4 regions of the Terrabacter sp. Soil811 genome follow, and region 3 is predicted to be linked to each of the others. Evidence: riboswitches for the same ligand, from Rfam matches in the RefSeq annotation. Region 3 holds a riboswitch; each other region holds the start of a gene.
What was found. Region 3 has a riboswitch for S-adenosylmethionine ahead of ASH01_RS24050 (putative leader peptide). Riboswitches for the same ligand answer to the same signal wherever they lie in the genome.
Positions count from the first base shown of each region.

Region 1 (5,406 bases), on a different contig from region 3:
ATGCCGATGGCGGACTTGCCCGGGATGGGGCTGAGGATGCGCACGTCGGCCGAGGCAACGGCATACGCGATGTTCTTGGAGAGCGCGGTGACGCGCTCGACCTTGGTGCCCGAGCCGAGCTCGACCTCGTAGCGCGTGACCGTCGGGCCGCGGGTGAACCCCGTGACGGCGGCGTCGATGTCGAACTGGTCGAAGACGTTGGTCAGCGACTCGACGACGCGGTCGTTGGTCTCGCTGCGCGTCTTGTGCGGCGGCCCCGGCGTCAGCATCGCGTGGTCGGGCAGCTGGTAGGTGATGTCGCCGCCGAGACTGAGCTGCTCGACGCGAGCCGGCAGGTCGGACATGGGCGGGGGGATGAGCTCGGCCTTGGGTCCGACCTTGCTCGTGTCGGGCGCCCCGAGGGTCTTCGGGTCGGTGGCGTCGATGACCTTCTCGCCGCCCTTCTCGCCGCCGGGACGGGGAGCCAGCAGCCCGGGAGGCGTCGGGCGCTTCTCGCCGGGTCGCAGCTGCGTGGTCGCCTCGTCCTCGAGGGCCTTCTGCGCGGCCTGGCGGAACGCCTCGTCGCCGTCGCGGTCGGCGAGGTCGACGGCCTTGCGGCGCGCGCGCTTCACCGCTGCGGCAGGGGCGTCGAGCGCCTCGTCGGGCTGCTCGTCGACGTGGTCGCGGTCGATGACGAGGGCGCGCAGCTGGCGCAGGCGGGTCGGGATCATGTTGACCGGCGTCGCCGTGATGACGAGCAGGCCGAAGAGACCGAGCAGGACGAGCAGGACGAGCGCCCCGTAGGTCGAGACGGCCGCCGCGAGCGGGCTCGAGGCGAGGAAGCCGAGGATGCCGCCGGCGGCACGCATGCCGTCGGCGCCGTCGGGCGGGTTGGGGATGCCGTCGGCAAGGTGCGACAGACCGCACGCGGCGAAGGTCAGGGCGATGGTGCCGACGACGACGCGGTTGGTCGCCGCGTCGTCCTGGGGAGCTCGAAGCATGCGCAGGCCGAGGGCGAGCAGCACGAGCGGGACGGCGTAGGCGACGCGGCCGAAGGTGCCGGCGAAGACGGCGTGCACCACCTGGCCGAAGGTGCCGGAGACGCCCCACCACTCACGCGCGGCGACGACCACGGCGAGCGCGATGAGCGCGAAGCCGATGCCGTCGCGGCGGTGCTCCGGCTCGAGGTCGGCGGCGCTGTGCCCGACGCGGCGCACCGCTCCCCCGGCCATGTGCGAGACGCCCATCCAGGTGTTGCGCATCGCGCCGAACGGGAAGGGGAGGCCTCCGCCCCGCGTCTTGGACGCGGTCTTGGCGGCGGGCTTGCGGGCCGCGGGCTTGCGCTGCGCGGGCCGGCCGCCCCGGGCTGCGGGAGGGCGTGACGAGGCGCTGCCCGCGGACCCCTTGGCGCGGGTGGCCGCGGCGGAGCTCGAGCGCTGGCTGGTGGACGGACGTGACGCCATGCTCGCACCGTACGTCAACGCACCGCTGAACTCACGCGTCACACGCGCAACAGGGCTGACCAGTCGGACGCGGCTGCCGTATGCCGTGGGCGCGCCCGTCACCGTCCCGCGAGGTCCCCGGCGGGGTCGGCGTCTCAGATCGCGACACCCGGGGACCGACCGGTGGACAGCCGGTGACCGACCCCTTTATCGTCGTGCGCAGGTCATGAGTGCCAGTGACAAGCCCCGGCTCGCTGGCCAGCAACCCTCCTCCGCGGTGGGGTGCTCCGGGTGACGACCAGGCCACCCTCGGTCTGAACGCGTGATCGAGGTCGGCAAGCGCGGACCTGCACCGGGTGGGTCCCATGACCCAGGAGCACTCCCATGTCGGTCCTTCCCTCGACGCACCCAGCGGCCTCCCTCTGTGGCGGCTCCCCCGCACCCGTCGTGCGCACCCGCGCCCTGCACGTCGTGCCCGAGGCGCGCACCCTGCCCACCGTCGTCGGCGCCGGACTGCGCGTGCCCACGCTCCACGGCGACACGGCATACGCCAACCTCGACCACGCGGCCTCGACGCCGGCGCTCGAGACGGTCCAGGCGGCCGTCGACCGCGCCCTCGAGACCTATTCCTCCGTGCACCGCGGCGCCGGGTTCGCCTCGCGGCTGACGAGCGCGTGGTACGAGCAGGCCCGCGCCGAGGTCGCCGCCTTCGTCGGCGCGCGTGAGGGCGACTCCGTCATCTTCACCCGGACGACGACCGACTCGTGGGCCCTGCTGAGCAAGGCGCTGCCGAGCCGCACGACGGTCTTCGTCTTCGGCACCGAGCACCACTCGACCCTGCTGCCCTGGGGCCGCTTCCGCACCGTGCGCCTCCCCGTCCCGCAGACCGTCGAGGACGCGCACGCGCTGCTCGAGGAGGCGCTGACCGACCACCCGTCGCGCCACCGCCTCGTCGTCGTCGCGGCCGCCTCGAACGTGACGGGAGAGGTCTGGCCGGTCGAGCGCTTCGCCACCCTGGCGCACGAGCACGGCGCCCGGATCGCCGTCGACGCGGCCCAGCTCTCGGCGCACCGCACCATCGACCTCGCCGCGTGGGACGCCGACTACGTCGCGTTCTCGGGGCACAAGACGTACGCCCCCTACGGCGCGGGCGTCCTCGCCGGGCGCTCCGACTGGCTCGACGCCGGCAACCCCTACCTGCTCGGTGGCGGCGCGACGCGCTCGGTGACCGAGGACGGCACCACGTGGGCGACCGGGCCGGCGCGCCACGAGGGCGGCAGCCCCAACGTCATCGGAGCCATCGCCCTCGCCGCGGCCTGCTCGACGATCAGCCGGCACCGCGACGCCATCGAGGAGCACGAGACCCGCCTCCTCGAGCGGCTCCGCGCCGGACTCGACGACGTCGCGGGCGTCGAGGTCCTGTCGATCTTCGGTGACGACAGCGACCGGGTCGGCGTCGTCGCCTTCACCATCGACGGCTGGGACTCCTCGCTCGTGTCGCAGGTCCTCTCCGTCGAGCACGGCATCGGCGTGCGGGACGGCAAGTTCTGCGCCCACCTGCTCGTCGACGAGCTCCTCGAGGACCCGTGGGGCGAGCGTTCCCCCACCGCGGTCCGCGCCAGCATCGGCCTCGGCAGCACGCTCGAGGGCGTCGAGCGTCTCGTCGCCGCCGTCGCGCGGCTCGTCGAGCAGGGCACCGACGCGGAGTGGTCGCTCACGGAGACCGGATGGGCGCTCGAGGGCACCGACCCGCGCGACGTCGAGGTCGAGCGACCCTGGTGACCGCGGACGTACGCCGCTGAGCGGGTCCGTGCCCGAGCGCGGGCGCGCGGTCGGTGCGCTCGAACGCTCAGGGTCGGGTCAGCGCGCCGGCAGGGCGTAGCTCGCCCAGACCGCGGCGTGGTCGGCGCGATTGAGAGCCACCTGCCCGGCCTCGACGACCGTGAGGCCGCGGCTCAGCAGGTGGTCGAGCTGGACGAAGGCCGGAAGCCGGTTGCCCGCGAAGGGCCAGGTGCGCACCCACCCCTGTCCGTCGGTGCGCTGCGCGTCGTCGAGGCCCGCGGCGAGGTCGCGGAAGCCGGGGTGGCCGAAGCCGGCGTTGAAGTCGCCGGCCATGACGAGGAGCTCGTCGCCGTCGAGACGCTGCTTCCACGACTGGAGCGCCCGCAGGCCCGCGCGCCACTCGACGGTGTCACCGCGCAAGGGCGCCGTGGGATGGGCGACCTTGAGACGCACCGTGCCGTTGGGCACGGTCACGTCGACCTCGGGCTGGACGCTCCGGGTGCCCTCGAGCGCCGGGTCGGTGCCGAGGCTGCGCACCGAGAGCGGGTAGCGCGACAGGACCATCGTCCCCGTGTAGGTGCTGGCCCGGGCGACGCCCTCCCGCTGGCTGAAGTAGTCGGCCGCCCCTTCGGCGTCGAGCCGCCGCAGGATCGCGGGCGTCGCCTCGGTGAGCACGAGGACGTCGACGGAGTGAAAGCGCACGGCGTCCATGAGCTGGCCGGCGTTGGCCGACCCGATCCAGACGTTGGCCGACATGACCGTGAGGTCGCGGTCGGCCTTCGGCGAGGAGGTGGCCCGGAAGGCCGGCGCCGCGACCGTCGCCGCCACGACGAGCGCGACGACGACGGGGACGAGCATCCACCACCGCCGTAGCACGAGCGTCGCCACGGCGAGCAGGCCCAGGCCGATGACGACGAAGGGCCCTGCCGTCTGGAGCACGACGACGACGTATGCCGTCGAGTCGTACCAGCGCAGCGCCCCGACGGCGACGAGCCCGAGCAGGACGACGCCGATGACGACGTCGACCCAGCGCCGGCGGGGACGACGCCCGGCCGGCTCCCGCGTCGACGACTCGGCGGGCTCCCCCGGACGACCGGAGGGCCCGTCGTGGCCGTCGTCGCTGTCGAGGTGCCCCCGGTCGGCCTCCTGCACCGTCACGTCAGGCCTGCAGCACGACCGGGATGATCATCGGCCGGCGGCGGATCTTGCCACCGACCCACGAGCCGACCGCGCGCCGGATGACCTGCTGGAGCTGCTGGTCGTCGCGGACACCCTTGGCGACGGCCTCCTCGATGGCCCGCTCGACCTTGGGGATGACCTGCTGGAAGATCTCGTCGTCCTCGACGAACCCGCGGGCCGTGATCTCCGGGCCGCTCGCGATCTTGCCGGTGGCCGCGTCGAGCACGACGACGCAGGTGATGAAACCCTCGTCGCGCAGGATCCGACGGTCCTTGAGCAGCGCCTCGTCGGCGCCGCCCACGCTGCTGCCGTCGACGTAGACGTAGCCGCACTCGACGACACCGGTCACCTCGGCGACCCCGTTGACGAGGTCGACGACGACGCCGTCCTCGGCGAGCACGACGTTGTCCTCGTGGACGCCGGAGGCGATGGCGAGCTGGGCGTTGGCATACATGTGCCGCCACTCGCCGTGCACGGGAAGGACGTTGCGCGGCTTGACGATGTTGTAGCAGTAGAGCAGCTCGCCCGCGCTGGCGTGGCCCGAGACGTGCACCTTGGCATTGCCCTTGTGCACGACGTTGGCGCCGAGGCGCATGAGGCCGTTGATGATGCGGTAGACGGCGTTCTCGTTGCCGGGGATGAGGCTGCTCGCGAGCAGCACCGTGTCGCCGGGGCCGACGTCGATGCGGTGCTCGCGGTTCGCCATCCGCGAGAGGGCCGCCATCGGCTCGCCCTGGGAGCCGGTGCAGATGAGGACGAGCTCGTCGTCGCGCAGGCTGTCGATCTTCTTGATGTCGATGAGGATGCCGTCGGGCACGCGGAGGTAGCCGAGCTCGGCGGCGATGCCCATGTTGCGCACCATCGAGCGCCCGACCATGGCGACCTTGCGGCCGGCCTTCTCCGCGGCGTCGAGCACCTGCTGCACGCGGTGCACGTGGCTGCTGAAGCAGGCGACGATGACGCGGCGCTGGGCGTGACGGAAGACCTTGTCGATGGCCGGAGCGATCTCGAGCTCGGGCGTCGT
Region 1 covers NZ_LMSX01000011.1:204,917-210,322, forward strand. Annotated here, with positions in the region: gene ASH01_RS19990 (FtsK/SpoIIIE family DNA translocase) at 1-1,442, opposite strand, end outside; SAM riboswitch class IV at 1,644-1,769, shown strand; gene ASH01_RS19995 (aminotransferase class V-fold PLP-dependent enzyme) at 1,806-3,203, shown strand; gene ASH01_RS20000 (endonuclease/exonuclease/phosphatase family protein) at 3,282-4,361, opposite strand; gene ASH01_RS20005 (ribonuclease J) at 4,363-5,406, opposite strand, start outside.
Region 1: linked by a shared signal. The riboswitch ahead of ASH01_RS19995 (aminotransferase class V-fold PLP-dependent enzyme) and the one ahead of ASH01_RS24050 (putative leader peptide) in region 3 are both predicted to bind S-adenosylmethionine.

Region 2 (5,406 bases), on a different contig from region 3:
AAGGCGCTGAGCGACCGGGCCCGCGCTGCCGGCATCCGGGTGGACGCGCTCGGGGGCGACCCCGGCTGGGTCTACAACCCGACGTGGGTCGTCACCTACTGGCTCAAGCCGGCCAAGAGCTCGGGCCTCTTCACGGGCATCCACGTCGACGTCGAGCCCTACTCGACCTCCGCCTGGGGGACCGACCAGGCCACCGTCGTCAGCAAGTACCTCACGCTGCTCGACAAGCTCAAGGCCAATGCCGGCACCTACCCCATCGAGGCCGACATCCCCTTCTGGTTCAACACGGTCCACGCCGTCGCCTCCACGGGGGCGGCCTCGACCCTCGACCGGGAGATCATGAAGCGCACGGCCGGCGTCACGGTGATGTCCTACCGCAACACCGCGGCCGGCACGGACGGGACTCTCGACGTCGCGACCCCCGCGCTCGCCGCCGGCGCCGCGCTCGGCAAGCCCGTGCGCCTCGGCCAGGAGACGAACTATCTCGGCGCGACGGCCGTCGACACGAAGCAGACGTTCTACGGCTGGACCCGCACCGCCATGGAGGCCCAGCTGGCCCAGGTGAACTCCGGCGCGAGCGCCTCTGCGACGTACGCCGGGCTGGTGATCCACGACGCCACCGGGTATGCCGCGATGGCCCCCTGACCGGGACCGGAGCAGGAACGCGACGGCTCAGCCGCCACCGATCCGGCCGGCGATGATGCTCGTGACGATGACCGACGTGATCGTCACGGTCGAGAAGCCGGCGACGATCATCTTGGGCAGGATCTCGTTCTCGATCGCGGCCACCTCCTCGGGGGTCTCTCCGGCTCCCTTGGCGGCCTCCTGGGACAGGATCATCGTGCCGGGGAAGCCGTAGAGCGAGGTGAGCCCGATCGCCACGGACATCGACACGCTGTAGCCGAGCAGCTTGCCGACAAGAGCCGAGAAGCTCGCGATCCCGACGATCCCGAAGGCGAAGGCGATGAGCAGCGGCACGGCCAGCGCTGACACGTCGCTGGGCTTCACCGTCGCCAGGGGTCCGAAGACGAGGATCATGATGGCGATCATCATGAGACCGAAGGCGTCGATGCCCGACAGGACCGACGGCTTGAAGATCCCCGTCGTGCGCAGGCCGATGCCGAAGAGCAGGGCCACGACGAACGTGTTGAGGATGCCGTCGGTGACGTTGTTGATGCCCAGACTGATGAGCACGACGACCCCGACGATGAAGAGGGTGCCGGCCGTCGTGCGGAGGGCGCCGGGCAGCTTCGTCTCCGGCACGGGCTCGGCGGGCGGCGTGGCGCCGTCCCCGCTGCTGCCGGCGTCGCCCTTGCTGCCGCCGCCATCGCCCCCGCCGCTGGCGGCGGCGGCCCCCGCGGCCACCACCGGCGCCAGCGTGCCCGCTCGGTACTCCTCCTTCAGCCGGGCGGCCTCGCGGCGCAGGATGATCGAGGTGAGCGGGAAGCCGATGAGCCCCTGGAGCGCGGCGATGAGGACGGGGAAGACGGCGATGCTCGTCAGGCCGACGCCGAGGGCCGCCTCCTGGACGATGAGGACCGAGATGGTGCCCCCGCTCAAGGCGCCGGTGCCGGCGATCACGAAGTCGAGAGCCTGCGCATAGCCGTCGGCCGCGGAGCCCGTGATCCGAGGCCCGAAGATGAATCCGGCCAGCAGCAGGGCAAGTCCGATGCCGATGACAGTGGCGATGCCGACGAGCAGCGTCTTCCACTGCTTCTTGAAGTCGTCGAGGCTGATCATGGTGCCGAGGTGGACGATGACGAAGCCGACGACGACGCCGGCGAGCGCGAGCAGGCTCGAGCTCGCGAGGAGGTCCTCGGGGAAGATGTCGGTGAGGAAGCCGACGAAGAAGATGATCGAAGCGACGAAGAGCGAGGACAGCAGCGACCTCGTCTTCTTCGCGACGAGGTCGCTCACGGTCCAGACGAGCATGACGATGACGAACGCGAGCACCGGGTTCACAGCGGCCTCATCTTCCTCGTGGTGGCGGGCTGGTCGTCTCCCGATCGTGCCGGGGGAGCGGGGCGTGCCGATTCCCCCTCCGTGGGTGATCGGCACCGATCTGCAGACCCCCTCAGCCCTGCTGCCAGGCGGGGTCGCAGGAGAGCTCGACGTTGATCCAGGTGGCCACACTCAGGTGGCGCAGCCGCTCGGTGACGGCCTGACGGGCCGGGTGCTCGATCTCGGGGGGAGGCCTCATCTCGAGCAGCTCGCGCAGCATGGTCCGGACGAAGCCGACCGGGGCCGGGAGCACCATGAGTGACACGACGATGACGAGCACCGGGTCGACGAGTTTTGACGCGGTGTCCTTGACGTCACCAGCGGGCAGCACCGTCACGACGAGGAACCCGACGGTCCGTGGCCTCGGTGGCATCTCAGGGAGTGGTCGCCCGCTATCCCTACCAAATAGGTATGTTATCTTCTCTGCAGGTCATGAGTCCCAGCGACAAGCCCCGGCTTGCTGGGCGGCAACCCTCCTCCGCGGTGGGGTGCCCCGGGTGAGGACCAGGCGTCGACCCCTCGGTCGACGCAAGCGCGGGCTCGACGAGGGCCCCACGGACACAAGGGTTCCCATGACGCACACCACCGAACGGCGATCCCGCGGCCACGCCCTGTGGGCTCACCGCCGCCGGCACGTCGACCTCTCCCGGGTGAGCAGCGCCCTCTGTCGGGACTGACGACCAGACGACCGCATGCGCAGTGTCGGCAGCCCCACTGGGTCCTGCTGTGGCGCGCGGCGTCCCCGTAGTCCGTCTCGACCCACCCGCACACCTTCAGGAGCCTTGCCATGCCTCTGCGCACCCGCCCCGACCGGACCACCGCCCTCACCACGCTCTCTGCGCCCGGCACCGGGACGCCATCGACGTTCGCACCACGGACCGCCGTCAACCTCGCGGAGACGGCTCGGCGCCTCGCGGGCGACCGTGCCCTCTGGGCCGGCCTCGTCGACTTCGACCCCATCAGCCGCTACTACGCCCGGATCGCCGCCGAGCCCGACCACGAGGCCTGGCTGCTCACCTGGCTCCCCGGCCAAGCGACGGAGTGGCACGACCACGGGCAGAGCGCCGGCTCGTTCGTCGTCCTGCAGGGACAGCTGAGCGAGCGCGTCGCCGATCTGGACGGTCCCGACCGGACCCCGCAGGTCGGTGTGGACGTCGGCCGGCTGCGGCCCGGCCAGCAGCGCACGTTCGGACATCGCTACGTGCACCACGTGAGCAACGAGGGCCCGGACCCGGCGGTGAGCCTGCACGTGTACTCCCCGCGCCTCACCGAGATGACCACGTACGCGCTCACCGGCACGAACCTCCGGCCGATCGAGCTGCAGCAGAAGGGAGTCGACTGGTGACTGGCCTCACTCCGAACGCCACGCCGATCCACCTCGCCGTCGCCCTCGACGGTGCGGGATGGCACCCGGCAGCGTGGCGCGAGCCTGGTGCGCGGCCGGACGACCTCCTCACCGCCCGCTACTGGGCCGACCTCACCACCACGGCCGAACGCGGCCTGCTCGACTTCGTGACGATCGAGGACAGTCTCGATCTCCAGTCGGCGGACCCCTTCTCCGACGACGTCGACACGCGCACCGACCAGGTGCGCGGGCGGCTCGACGCCCTCCTCGTCGCAGCCACGGTCGCGCCCCTGACGCGGCACGTCGGCCTCGTCCCGACCGTCACGACGACCCACACCGAGCCGTTCCACGTCTCCAAGGCCGTCGCCACCCTCGACCACGTGAGCCACGGTCGTGCTGGCTGGCGGGTGCAGGTGGGTGGCACACGCGGCGAGACCGGCAACGTCGGTCGTCGCACCCTCCCCCCGATCCGACGGGACCTCGCCTCCAGTCCCGAGGGCCGCGCTGCCGTGCGCGAGCGCTTCGACGAGGCTGCCGACCACGTCGAGGTCGTCCGGCGGCTCTGGGACAGCTGGGAGGACGACGCCGAGATCCGCGACGTCACGACCGGGCGGTTCGTCGACCGGGACCGGCTGCACCATGTCGACTTCGAGGGCCGGCACTTCAGCGTCCGAGGCCCGTCGATCACGCCGCGACCACCACAGGGGCAGCCCGTCGTCACCGCCCTGGCGCACCAGACGATCCCGTACGAGCTGGCGGCCCGGTCGGCGGACGTCGTCTTCGTGACGCCGCACGACGACGAGCAGGCCGCGAGCATCCTCGGCGAGGTCCGAGGGGCAGAGGCGCGGGTCGGGCGCAACGCCCGTCCCCTCACGGTCTTCGCCGACCTCGTCGTGGTCCTGGGGAGCACGACAGACGCAGCCCGGACCCGGCGACGGCGGCTCGACGAGGCCGCGGGGTCGCCCTTGACGTCCGATGCCCACGTCTTCACGGGCACCGCTGCCGACCTCGCGTCGCTCCTGCTCCGTTGGCACGACGTCGGCTACGCCGGCTTCCGGCTGCGTCCGGCCGTCGTCGTGGGCGACCTCACCGCGGTCGTGGACGAGCTCGTGCCCGCGCTCCAGCGCGCTGGGGCCTTCCGGACGGCATACGACCCCGGCACGCTGCGCGAGCGCCTCGGCCTGTCCGTCGCCGTGAACCGCTACGCCGCCGCGTCGGCGTGAGAAGGGAGCTCCCATGACGCAGCACCGCAAGCAGGTCATCCTCGGCGCCCACTTCCCGGGGGTCAACAACACGACGGTGTGGAGCGACCCGGCCTCGGGCAGCCACATCGACCTGTCGTCGTTCACCCACTTCGCGCAGACGGCCGAGCGCGGCCGGTTCGACTTCCTCTTCCTCGCGGAGGGGCTGCGGCTGCGAGAGCAACGAGGTCGGATCCACGACCTCGACGTCGTCGGCCGGCCCGACACGTTCACCGTCCTCGCCGCGCTGGCTGCGGTGACGCAGCACCTCGGTCTCGCCGGCACGATCAACACGACGTTCAACGAGCCCTACGAGGTCGCGCGCCAGTTCGCGACCCTCGACCACCTGTCCGGAGGACGCGCCGCGTGGAACGTCGTGACGAGCTCCGACGCCTTCACGGGTGAGAACTTCCGGCGCGGAGGGTTCCTCCCGCACGCCGAGCGTTACGAGCGCGCCGAGGAGTTCATCGCGACGGCCCGCGAGCTGTGGGACTCCTGGCCGGTCGACGCGGTGCGGGCGGACGGGGCCGACTTCCTGTCCGATGCCTCCGCGGGGACCTTCGAGCACCGCGGCAAGCACTTCGACGTCGCCGGCCGCTTCACCGTGCCCCGGAGCCCACAGGCCCATCCCGTCGTCCTGCAGGCCGGCGACTCGAGCGACGGCCGCGAGCTCGCAGCGCGCAGTGCGGACGCCATCTTCAGCCGCCACTCCACCGGGGACGGCGCGCGCGAGTTCTACCGCGACGTCAAGGGACGGCTCGAGCGCTACGGCCGGCGGCCGGACGACCTCAAGATCCTCCCGGCTGCCACGTTCGTGCT
Region 2 covers NZ_LMSX01000002.1:62,564-67,969, forward strand. Annotated here, with positions in the region: gene ASH01_RS06000 (hypothetical protein) at 1-645, shown strand, start outside; gene ASH01_RS06005 (hypothetical protein) at 673-1,962, opposite strand; gene ASH01_RS06010 (hypothetical protein) at 2,075-2,374, opposite strand; SAM riboswitch class IV at 2,430-2,542, shown strand; gene ASH01_RS06015 (cysteine dioxygenase) at 2,789-3,346, shown strand; gene ASH01_RS06020 (LLM class flavin-dependent oxidoreductase) at 3,343-4,569, shown strand; gene ASH01_RS06025 (NtaA/DmoA family FMN-dependent monooxygenase) at 4,583-5,406, shown strand, end outside.
Region 2: linked by a shared signal. The riboswitch ahead of ASH01_RS06015 (cysteine dioxygenase) and the one ahead of ASH01_RS24050 (putative leader peptide) in region 3 are both predicted to bind S-adenosylmethionine.

Region 3 (5,406 bases):
GACGCGGCCGCCGTCGAGGAAGACGACGGTGTCGGCGACCTCGCGGGCGAAGCCGACCTCGTGCGTGACGACGACGAGAGTGGCCCCGTCGCGGGCGAGCTCCTTGATGACGGCGAGGACCTCGCCGACGAGCTCCGGGTCGAGAGCCGACGTCGGCTCGTCGAAGAGGATGACGTCGGGCTGGAGCGCGAGGGCTCGGGCGATGGCGACCCGCTGCTGCTGACCACCGGAGAGCTGACGTGGGTAGGCAGCCGCCTTGTCCGCCAGACCGACTCGCTCCAGCAGCGCCCTGGCCTCGACCTCGACCTCGGAGCGCTTGCGGCGCTGCGCCGACACCGGCGCCTCGACGACGTTCTCGAGGACGGTGAGGTGCGGGAAGAGGTTGAACTGCTGGAAGACGAAGCCGATGCGGCTGCGCTGGCGCAGGATGTCGCGCTCGGGCAGCTCGTGGAGGCGGTCACCCACCTGCCGGTAGCCGATGAGCGTCCCGTTGACGCGCACCTGACCCCGGTCGATCTTCTCCAGGTGGTTGATGGTGCGCAGCAGCGTGGACTTGCCCGACCCCGACGGTCCGAGGACGACCGTGACGGTGCCCTCCGCCAGCTCGAGGTCGACGTCGTCGAGCACCCGGTGGGCCCCGAACGACTTCGTGACGCCGCGGAGGTCGACGGCGGCGGTCATCGGGCGACCTCCTCGGGACGACGCGCTGCCTGGGTCGCGATGCCGGCCCACCGGGCCCGGAGCCGCTGGAGCGGTGTGGGCGGCAGCGACCGGGCGCTGCCTCGGGCGAAGTGCCGCTCGACGTAGTACTGCCCGATCGACAGGAGCGTCGTGAGGATGATGTACCAGACCGTCGCCACGAGGAGCAGCGGCACGACCCGGGAGTTGCGGCCGTAGATCACCTGCACCTGGTAGAAGAGCTCCGGGATCGCGAGCACGGAGACGATCGAGGTGCCCTTGAAGAGGCTGATCACCTCGTTGGCGGCGTTGGGCAGGATCGAGCGCATCGCCTGCGGCAGGACGATCCTCGCGAACTGGCGGCGCCGCGGGATGCCGAGCGCCGAGGCCGCCTCGCGTTGCCCCTCGTCGACGGAGAGGATGCCGCCGCGGATGATCTCGGCCGCGTAGGCCGCCTGGTGCAGGGCGAGCCCGAGCACCGCGGCGCCGAGGGCCCCGAAGAGGTCGTTGGTCTCGACGCTGCCGAAGGACGGCCCGAACGGCAGCCCGACGCTGATCGTCTGGTAGAGGTAGGCGATGTTGAACCAGAAGAGCAGCTGGACGATGAGCGGGATCGACCGGAACGCCCAGATGTAGGCCCACGCGACGGTCCGCAGGAACGCGTTGGACGACAGTCGCATGGCCGCGAGGACGAGCCCCAGGGCGAAGCCGGCCACGGTCCCGAGGACGGTGAGCTGGATCGTCGTGCCGAGAGCCCGGATGACGGTCTCGGTGGCGAAGTAGCGACCGAAGGTCGCCCAGTCCCAGCCGGGGTTGGTGACGAGGCCGTTGACGAACATCGCCAGGAGCAGGCCGACGCCGGCGACGCCGACCCACGTCCACGGGTTGCGGCGCGGGACGACGGTGAGGACCGGCCCGCCTCCGGACGGCGGGACCGAGTGGGTTGCCCGCGCCGGGGCGGCCGAGAGGGCGGACGTCGACGCTCCCGCCGTGGGCTCGGCCGGCGAAGGCGGCGAGGACGACGATGACGATGTGGTGGTCGGCGGCGCTGAGCGCCGGACCGTGGAGAGGGATGGCACGTGAGGCTCCTGGAGGGATGGCTCGGGCACCCGTCACCGAACGGGTGGCGGGGAGCGGCGGCGGCCGCGTGGGTGCGTGCTGGCGTCCGGGCCCCCCGGGGTCACCGTTGGGCCGGGCGCCGACCGGCCGGCCGAGGTCTCGGCGGCCAGGACGTCGTCAGGGACGACAGAGCGCGCTGGACACGCGGAGCAGGTCGACGTGGCGGCGGAGCACGAGGTGGGTGCTCGTCGTGCGCGCCATGTCGGCTCCTCGGTCCTGGACCCGACCACTTCGAGTCCGCGCTTGCCGTCGCCTGCTGGCGACGGCCTGGTCCTCACCCGGAGCACCCCGCCGCGGTGGAGGGTTGCTGTCCAGCGAGCCGGGGCTTGGCACTGGAACTCTTGACCTGTCGATGACACTACGAAGCCCGCCGACGCCCCGTCAATCGCCGATATGGGCGCATTCTCCCCTGCTTGGGGCTTCTACCCCGCACCGCCTGTCGAGCGAATTGCCATGTGCCACAACATCATTCGTGTGATCACCGCGATGCTTCGGCCAATCAATTCCTAGTAATTCAGTCGGAAATAAACCTGAAGCCTTCTTGCATCCTGAGACAGCGGACACGAAAGAGCCCCGGACCCACAGGGTCCGGGGCTCTTTCAGAGCGTGTCGCTCCAAGCAGTGACTGGCGTCAGTTGCCCGTCAGCTTCTCACGAAGCGCAGCAAGCGCCTCGTCCGAAGCCAGCGTGCCCTCGACCGGGGCCGGGGCGTTGCGCGGGGCGCGCTCGCTGCGGTCGGCGTCGCCGGCCTCGGCGACGTCACCGGTCGCGGACGAGTACGACGTCGCGGAGCCGGCGTTGGCCGCAGCCTCGGCGTCGGCCTTCGTCGCGGCGTCGACCTGGGCCTTGTGGGCCTCCCAGCGAGCGTGGGCGTCGGCGTACTGACGCTCCCACTTCTCGCGCTGGGCGTCGAAGCCCTCGAGCCACTCGTTCGTCTCCGGGTCGAAGCCCTCGGGGTACTTGTAGTTGCCCTGCTCGTCGTACTCGGCGGCCATGCCGTAGAGGGTCGGGTCGAACTCCGACGCCGCGACGGCCTGGTCGTTGGCCTGCTTGAGCGACAGCGAGATGCGACGACGCTCGAGGTCGATGTCGATGACCTTGACGAAGATCTCGTCGCCGACGTTGACGACCTGCTCCGGCAGCTCCACGTGGCGCTCGGCCAGCTCGGAGATGTGGACGAGGCCCTCGATGCCGTCCTCGACGCGCACGAACGCACCGAAGGGGACGAGCTTGGTGACCTTGCCGGGGACGACCTGGCCGATGGCGTGCGTGCGAGCGAAGTGCTGCCACGGGTCCTCCTGCGTCGCCTTCAGCGACAGGGAGACACGCTCACGGTCCATGTCGACGTCGAGCACCTCGACGGTGACCTCGGTGCCGACCTCGACGACCTCGGACGGGTGGTCGATGTGCTTCCACGACAGCTCCGAGACGTGGACGAGACCGTCGACGCCGCCGAGGTCCACGAACGCACCGAAGTTGACGATGGAGGACACGACGCCCGAACGGACCTGGCCCTTCTGGAGCTCCTTGAGGAACGTCGTGCGCACCTCGGACTGCGTCTGCTCGAGCCAGGCACGGCGCGACAGGACCACGTTGTTGCGGTTCTTGTCGAGCTCGATGATCTTGGCCTCGATCTCCTTGCCGACGTACGGCTGGAGGTCGCGGACACGACGCATCTCGACGAGCGAGGCGGGCAGGAAGCCGCGGAGGCCGATGTCGAGGATGAGACCACCCTTGACGACCTCGATGACGGTGCCGGTGACGACGCCGTCCTCCTCCTTGACCTTCTCGATCGTGCCCCAGGCGCGCTCGTACTGCGCACGCTTCTTGGACAGGATCAGACGGCCTTCCTTGTCCTCCTTCTGGAGGACGAGGGCCTCGACCTCGTCACCGACCTTGACGATCTCGCCCGGGTCGACGTCGTGCTTGATGGACAGCTCGCGCGAGGGGATGACGCCCTCGGTCTTGTAGCCGATGTCGAGCAGGACCTCGTCCCGGTCGACCTTGACGATGCGACCCTCGACGATGTCGCCGTCGTTGAAGTCCTTGATGGTGGCGTCGATCGCCGCAAGGATGTCTTCCTGAGAGCCGATGTCGTTGATGGCGATCTCAGGCGCGGTCTTCTCGACCGTGTTGGCAGTCATGTAGTAGGAACTCCGATTGTGGACAGTTAGATTGGGGACCTCGGGGCGGTGGACCTGACGGCCCGCGCCTCGATGCCTTGTGGACAGGTGCAACATTGATCGTGCGCACACGGGTGTGCTCGGCAATCCTATCCGCGCTGTCACCAGCCGGTCAAAAGAGAGCACGTATGCCGTGAGCACGCCCACCGAGGCCACCCGCCGTCCCGCTCCCCCGGACGAGACCGCCGCCGCGAACCGCACGTGGTGGGACGGCGAGGCGGCGTCGTACTACGTCGAGCACGGGTCGTTCCTCGGCGACACGGACTTCGTCTGGGGGCCGGAGCGGTTGCGCGAGGAGGAGGCGCGGCTCCTCGGCGACCCGGCCGGCCAGGTCGTGCTCGAGATCGGCGCCGGCTCGGGGCAGTGCTCCCGCTGGCTCGCGGCCCACGGCGCGACCGTCGTGGCCACCGACCTGTCGGCCGGCATGGTCGCCACCGGCGTGGCCGTCAACGCAGCGCTCGGCGACAGCCCCGACGCGGCCACCCGCGTGCCGTTCGCCCAGTGCGACGGACGCGCCCTCCCCTTCGCCGACGCGTCCTTCGACACCGTCTTCACGGCATACGGCGTCGTGCCCTTCGTCGCGGACTCCGACGTCGTCATGGCGGAGGCCGCCCGCGTGCTGCGCCCCGGTGGGCGCTTCGTCTTCTCGACGACCCACCCGGTGCGGTGGGCCTTCCCCGACGACCCGGGGCCGGCCGGGCTGACGGCGCGCCACTCCTACTTCGACCGCACGCCCTACGTCGAGCAGGACGACGAGGGCCACGCGACCTACGTCGAGCACCACCGCACGGTGGGCGACCGGGTACGGGAGATCACGGCGGCCGGGCTCGTCCTCGTCGACCTCGTCGAGCCCGCGTGGCCGGAGGGGCACGACGAGCCGTGGGGCGGATGGTCTCCCCTGCGCGGACGCGTCATCCCCGGCACGGCGATCTTCGTCTGCCGCAAGCCCGACTGACGACGGCCACCCGCGACGACCGTGCACCGGATGCACCGGATGCACGACGACGGCCACGGACCCCGAAGGGATCCGTGGCCGCCGTCGTCGCTCTGCGGTCAGAGGAAGCGGCGCCTCAGGAGAACCGCGCCTCCGGCAAAACCGAACACACCGGCCGCCGCTGCGGCCCGACCCAGGTTCGCTGAGCCCTGCCCGTCGACACCGGCGAGCTCGTACGAGTACGCCGTGGCGCCCATGGCGCCTGTGGGCGCGCCGTAGGCCATCCCCTCGGCCTTGGCGCGCTGGGCACCGACCTCGATGAGGGCGTACTTCTCGCCGTAGTCGGCGGCCGTGGCCTTGCCGGCAGCGACGAGCTTCTTCGTGCCCTCGTCGGAGAGACGCTGCGCGCCGTCCTTGAGCTGGGGCGCACCGGCCGCCGCGTCGGTCAGACCGGCCGCGAGCTGGCTCGTTCCGTCCGCCGCGTCGGCGAGAC
Region 3 covers NZ_LMSX01000008.1:707,394-712,799, reverse strand. Annotated here, with positions in the region: gene ASH01_RS13670 (amino acid ABC transporter ATP-binding protein) at 1-681, opposite strand, end outside; gene ASH01_RS13665 (amino acid ABC transporter permease) at 678-1,757, opposite strand; gene ASH01_RS24050 (putative leader peptide) at 1,915-1,998, opposite strand; SAM riboswitch class IV at 2,032-2,144, opposite strand; gene rpsA (30S ribosomal protein S1) at 2,429-3,940, opposite strand; gene ASH01_RS13655 (class I SAM-dependent methyltransferase) at 4,113-4,934, shown strand; gene ASH01_RS13650 (hypothetical protein) at 5,033-5,406, opposite strand, start outside.

Region 4 (5,406 bases), 250 kb from region 3:
GCTTCCACGGCAAGCGGCTCGGGCTCGTCGCGCGGCTCGATCTCGTCGACGAGACCCTGGCCGCCGAGGCCGCCGCCCAGACGGTGCCGACCCTGCTCCAGGGTTCCCCGTCGTCGGTGGCCCTCGTGGGTTTCGAGCAGGTGCGCGACGAGTCGCTGGCCCTGCTCGAGGCGCTCGCCACGGGCGTCGAGGACCACCGGGTCGTCGTCCGGGAGCGACTCGCGGTCCTCGAGGGGCGCTGGCGCTCGGTCGGGTGCGACTGCTGCCCCTCGGAGGGCTGGCTCCTCCCGGAGCAGGCGGACGTGCCGGCCGTCGCGAGCTACGTGGCGCTCGGGCACTCCGTCCTGGCGGACCGAGAGGGGTTGGCGAGGCTCGTCGAGCCGCTCGCCCCCACGGAGCCCCGGCACGACCTCGCTGCCGCCGCGATCGACGACTGGCAGCGCCGCTATGTGGCAGCCGGTGGCTCCCTCAGCAGGACGCCGGCCCGGGCGAGCCGGACGGACCGGAAGCCCGCCCGGGGTCGCCGCCGTCGACCGGCAGGACGGGGGCGCCGACCCGGCGCGGCGCTCGGGGTCCTCGACGGCGGCGACCCGACGGCCCGCCAGTTCCTCGTCCACGACTCCCTCGTGGCCTGGGGAGGGGTGCTGCACGGCGAGATCGAGGGGTACGGCGTCGAGCACTGGCTCCCGTCCCTCGTAGGTCCGCTCCGTGACCCGCGCTTCCATGACGCCCTGCTGGCGTGGCTCTGCCCCGGGATGGCCTCGGCCGACTTCCTGTCCGACGACCTCGCAGCCCTCCTCGGGGTGCTGCTCGGTCCTGACCTCCGGCTCGCCCCGGCCGCGGGCGACCACGAGACGGCCGGCGTCCCGACACCCGACGGCGCCGAGCCCGGTCGCTCCCCGGGATCGGGCGCGGAGCCGGGCGACCCCGACACCGCGGAGGGGTCGGGGACGCCCGTGCAGGAACACCTCGAGGAGGGCGACTCCGACGCGCTCCGAGCGCTGTTGCAGCTGCTGGCTGCCGGGCCGCCGTCGTCGGACCGGCACGACGACGACACCGACGACGAGGACCCCGGCGACGACAACAACGACAGCGACGAGGACGACCACGAGGACGACCACGAGGACGACCAAGAGGACGACCACGAGGACGATGGCGAGCCGCGGCGCGACGTCTTCGAGGCACGACGGGTGCTGGACGAGCTGGACGCCGTCGGGACCTTCGCGGCGCTCGAGGCGTCGGTGGACCGGGACGAACCGCGCTCGCTCGACCTTCGGGCCGGCCTCGCCGCAGCGCCCGACGCGGCTCCCGAGTCGTGGCTCGGTGACGGCACCGACCCGAGCGGCTGGGAGGAGTGGGACGAGGCTGCGACGCCACGGCTCGTCCTGTCCCGCCTCGAGCAGGTCTGCCGACTCACGCCGGCGGATCATGCGGTTCCCGTCCTGGCGCTCTTCGCCTCGATGGCGTGGTGGTGCGGCGACGGTGCGCGCGCCGGGGTCGCGGTCGACCGTGCGCTCGAGCTGGAGCCCGAGGACGGGCTGGGGCGGCTGCTGCGGCACGCCCTCGACGTCGGACTCCGGCCACGGGAGTGCGCCTGAGCGTCTCCGGCGGCGGCGCCGTCCGTCCATGTCGTGGAACGGCGCGCGGCCTCTCCGCGAGGCCTCGCGTATGGTTGGAGCAGGTCATGAGTACCAGCGACAAGCCCCGGCTCGCTGGTCGGCAACCCTCCTTCGCGGTGGGGTGCCCCGGGTGAAGACCAGGCCGCCCCGTCCCCGGGTGCGTGCAAGCGCGAGGACCGAGGAGTACCCCGATGACCGTCACCCACCGGACGCAGAGCACCCGTCGCCGTGCGCGGCCCGGGACCGCTGGCACCGGCCAGACCGGCGACTCGGCGACGAGGGACCGTGCGGCGACGAGCCACGTCGACCCGACGGCACCGGAGCCCCGCCGGCCCGACGGCGCCTGGCGTGACGGCGACCCGGTCGGGCGGCGGCAGTTCGCCCACGTCGGTGACATCGAGCTCGAGCGCGGGGGAGTGCTGCCCGACGTCCGCATCGCCTACGAGACGTGGGGCCGGCTCAACGAGGCCGGCGACAACGTCATCCTCGTCGAGCACGCACTGACCGGCGACAGCCACGTCCTCGGTGAGGCCGGCGACGGACACGCCTCGCCCGGCTGGTGGAACGCCCTCATCGGGCCCGGCGGACCGGTCGACCCCGAGCGGTGGTTCGTCATCGCGTCCAACGTCCTAGGCGGGTGCCAGGGCAGCACCGGCCCCGCGAGCCCCGCGCCCGACGGTCGACCCTGGGGCAGCCGTTTCCCCTACGTCACGGTCCGCGACCAGGTCGCCGTCGAGCGACGCCTCCTCGACGGGCTCGGCATCCGCCGCCTCGCGGCCGTCGTCGGCGGCTCGATGGGTGGGATGCGTGCGGTGGAGTGGGCCGTGACGCACCCCGACGACGTCGACCGCTGCATCGTGCTCGCGTCGACGGCGTACGCGACCGCCGACCAGATCGCCTGGTGCCAGCCGCAGCTGCTGGCGATCCGCAACGACCCCGACTACGCGGGTGGCGACTACTACGAGGGCCACGCGCGACCCGACACCGGCCTGGGCCTGGCTCGCCGCATCGCCCACATCACATACCGCACCGAGACCGAGCTCGGCACCCGCTTCGGACGAGAGGCCCAGCTCGGCGAGGACCCGCTGCGCGCCGGAGACCGCGGCCGGTTCGCCGTCGAGTCCTACCTCGACCACCACGCGGGCAAGCTGGCCCGGCGCTTCGACGCCAACTCCTACGTCGTGCTGACCGAGGCGATGAACTCGCACGACGTCGGGCGCGACCGCGGGGGGCTCGAGGCCGCCCTCGAGCGCGTCCGCGCCGAGTGCACCATCGTCTCTGTCGACACCGACCGCCTCTACCCGCCCCGGCTCTCCGACGAGCTGCACGCCGCCCTGCCGGGGTCCCGACGCGCACACATCACCTCGGAGTTCGGGCACGACGGCTTCCTCATCGAGGAGGACCAGGTGGGTCGCATCGTCCGTGAGGCGCTCGAACGACCCCGCGACTGAACCCATCTGCGCGCCGGGCCGGTTCGCCGACAGGCGGCGCTGTCGCACGCTCGTCGTCCGCGTCGCCGACGCCGCGGTGAGACTTCGCGCGGGACGCGCCGGACGCCTCGTAATCGGGTACGGTGCGAGCACTGGTTGTTTCCGTCCCAAGGAGGTCCGGGAAAGTGGCCATCGTCGTTGGTTATGTCGCCACCAAGGAAGGTCGCGCGGCGCTCAAGCGAGCCGCCGAGGAGTGCGTCCTGCGTGGAGCGAAGCTCGTCGTCATCAGCTCCCACCGGGGCGGCAAGGACTTCGACGCGAACGAGGCCAGCCAGTTCGAGAGCGAGCTCGCCCGGGTGCAGACGCTCCTCGAGGAGAAGGGCCTGGAGCACGAGGTGCGCCAGCTCGTCCGGGGCAACGACCCCGCCGAGGACCTCATCTCCGTCGCCGAGGAGGAGAAGGCCGACTTCATCGTCATCGGCCTGCGTCGCCGCAGCCCGGTCGGCAAGCTGATCCTCGGGTCCAACGCGCAGCGCATCCTGCTCGACGCGAGCTGCCCGGTGCTCGCGGTCAAGGGCGACTGAGCCCTCTCCGGCACGTCGTCCGGCCCGGTTCGTGCGGGCCGGACGCCCGTTCGCGGCACGCGGGTTGGACGCGCGTTCGCTCGGAGGGCGTACGCCGTTTTATAATGTCCGAGTACCGGATCGCACGAGGCGCACCGAGAGCTCGAAACAGGGATCGACTCCGACAGGCCAAGCTCTTCCGGCACCAACCCCCATTCTCGTTCGTTGTGATGGTGCATGCCCGGATTCGGGTCGACCATCAGACGAGACCTGTGACGAAAGGCGACTGCATCCGTGCCTAAGGCAACAACCGCTGGAGCTCCCAAGACCCTGCCGAAGGTGTTCCAGCACGAGGCGATCATGCAGCTCCTGGTCAAGGGCAGCAGCAGCGGCACCATCACCGGGACGGAGATCGCGCGCGCCCAGGTCGATGCAGGACTCGACCTGAAGCAGATGAAGCCGGTCCTCACGACCCTCGAGGCCCACGACATCGAGATCGTCGTCGACGCGCCGCACTCCAGCACGACGAAGAAGACCCGAACAGGGACCAAGGGAGGCACTGTGGCCACCGCACGCAGCACCACCGCCGCGGCGACGAAGTCCGCGACGCGGACGACGACCGCGACGACGAAGACCGCCGCCAAGAAGACGACGGCCAAGGCGGCGCCGGCCCGTGCCGCCGCAGCCACCGACGACGAGGCGGCCGCCGCCCCCAAGGCGGCCGCGGCCCGCACGGCCAAGAAGGCTGCCACGAACGCCGGTGTCGCCAAGGCGGCCGCAAAGCCCGCTGCCAAGAAGACCGCCACCCGCAAGACCGCCGCGAAGAAGGCCACGACGTCGGCCGACGGCACCGTCGTTGCCGGTGACGACGCCGAGCCCGAGGACGCACCGGTCGGCGAGCTGGAGGAGGTCGTCGTCGAGCCCGTCGACGTGGACGACGACGCCGAGGACGGTGACGAGGCCACCCCCGCAGCCGCCGCGAAGACCGAGGAGACCGAGGAGTCTGGCTTCGTCATCCGTGACGACGACGAGGACGACGCCCCGGCCCAGCAGGTCGTCACCGCCGGCGCCACGGCCGACCCGGTCAAGGACTACCTCAAGCAGATCGGCAAGGTCGCCCTCCTCAACGCCGAGCAGGAGGTCGAGCTCGCGAAGCGCATCGAGGCCGGCCTGTTCGCCGAGGAGAAGCTCAACTCCGGCGACAAGATCGACATGAAGCTCAAGCGTGAGCTGTGGTGGATCGCCCAGGACGGCAAGAAGGCCAAGAACCACCTGCTCGAGGCCAACCTGCGACTCGTCGTCTCGCTGGCCAAGCGCTACACCGGCCGCGGCATGCTCTTCCTCGACCTGATCCAGGAGGGCAACCTCGGCCTCATCCGTGCGGTCGAGAAGTTCGACTACACCAAGGGCTACAAGTTCTCGACCTACGCGACGTGGTGGATCCGCCAGGCGATCACCCGCGCCATGGCCGACCAGGCGCGCACCATCCGCATCCCGGTGCACATGGTCGAGGTCATCAACAAGCTCGCCCGCGTGCAGCGTCAGATGCTCCAGGACCTGGGCCGCGAGCCCACCCCGGAGGAGCTCGCCAAGGAGCTCGACATGACGCCCGAGAAGGTCGTCGAGGTCCAGAAGTACGGCCGCGAGCCCATCTCCCTGCACACGCCCCTCGGTGAGGACGGCGACAGCGAGTTCGGTGACCTCATCGAGGACTCCGAGGCCGTCGTCCCGGCCGATGCGGTCAGCTTCACGCTCCTGCAGGAGCAGCTGCACTCGGTGCTCGACACCCTGTCC
Region 4 covers NZ_LMSX01000008.1:454,283-459,688, forward strand. Annotated here, with positions in the region: gene ASH01_RS12580 (DUF4192 domain-containing protein) at 1-1,598, shown strand, start outside; SAM riboswitch class IV at 1,681-1,795, shown strand; gene metX (homoserine O-acetyltransferase MetX) at 1,811-3,070, shown strand; gene ASH01_RS12590 (universal stress protein) at 3,235-3,633, shown strand; gene ASH01_RS12595 (RNA polymerase sigma factor) at 3,973-5,406, shown strand, end outside.
Region 4: linked by a shared signal. The riboswitch ahead of metX (homoserine O-acetyltransferase MetX) and the one ahead of ASH01_RS24050 (putative leader peptide) in region 3 are both predicted to bind S-adenosylmethionine.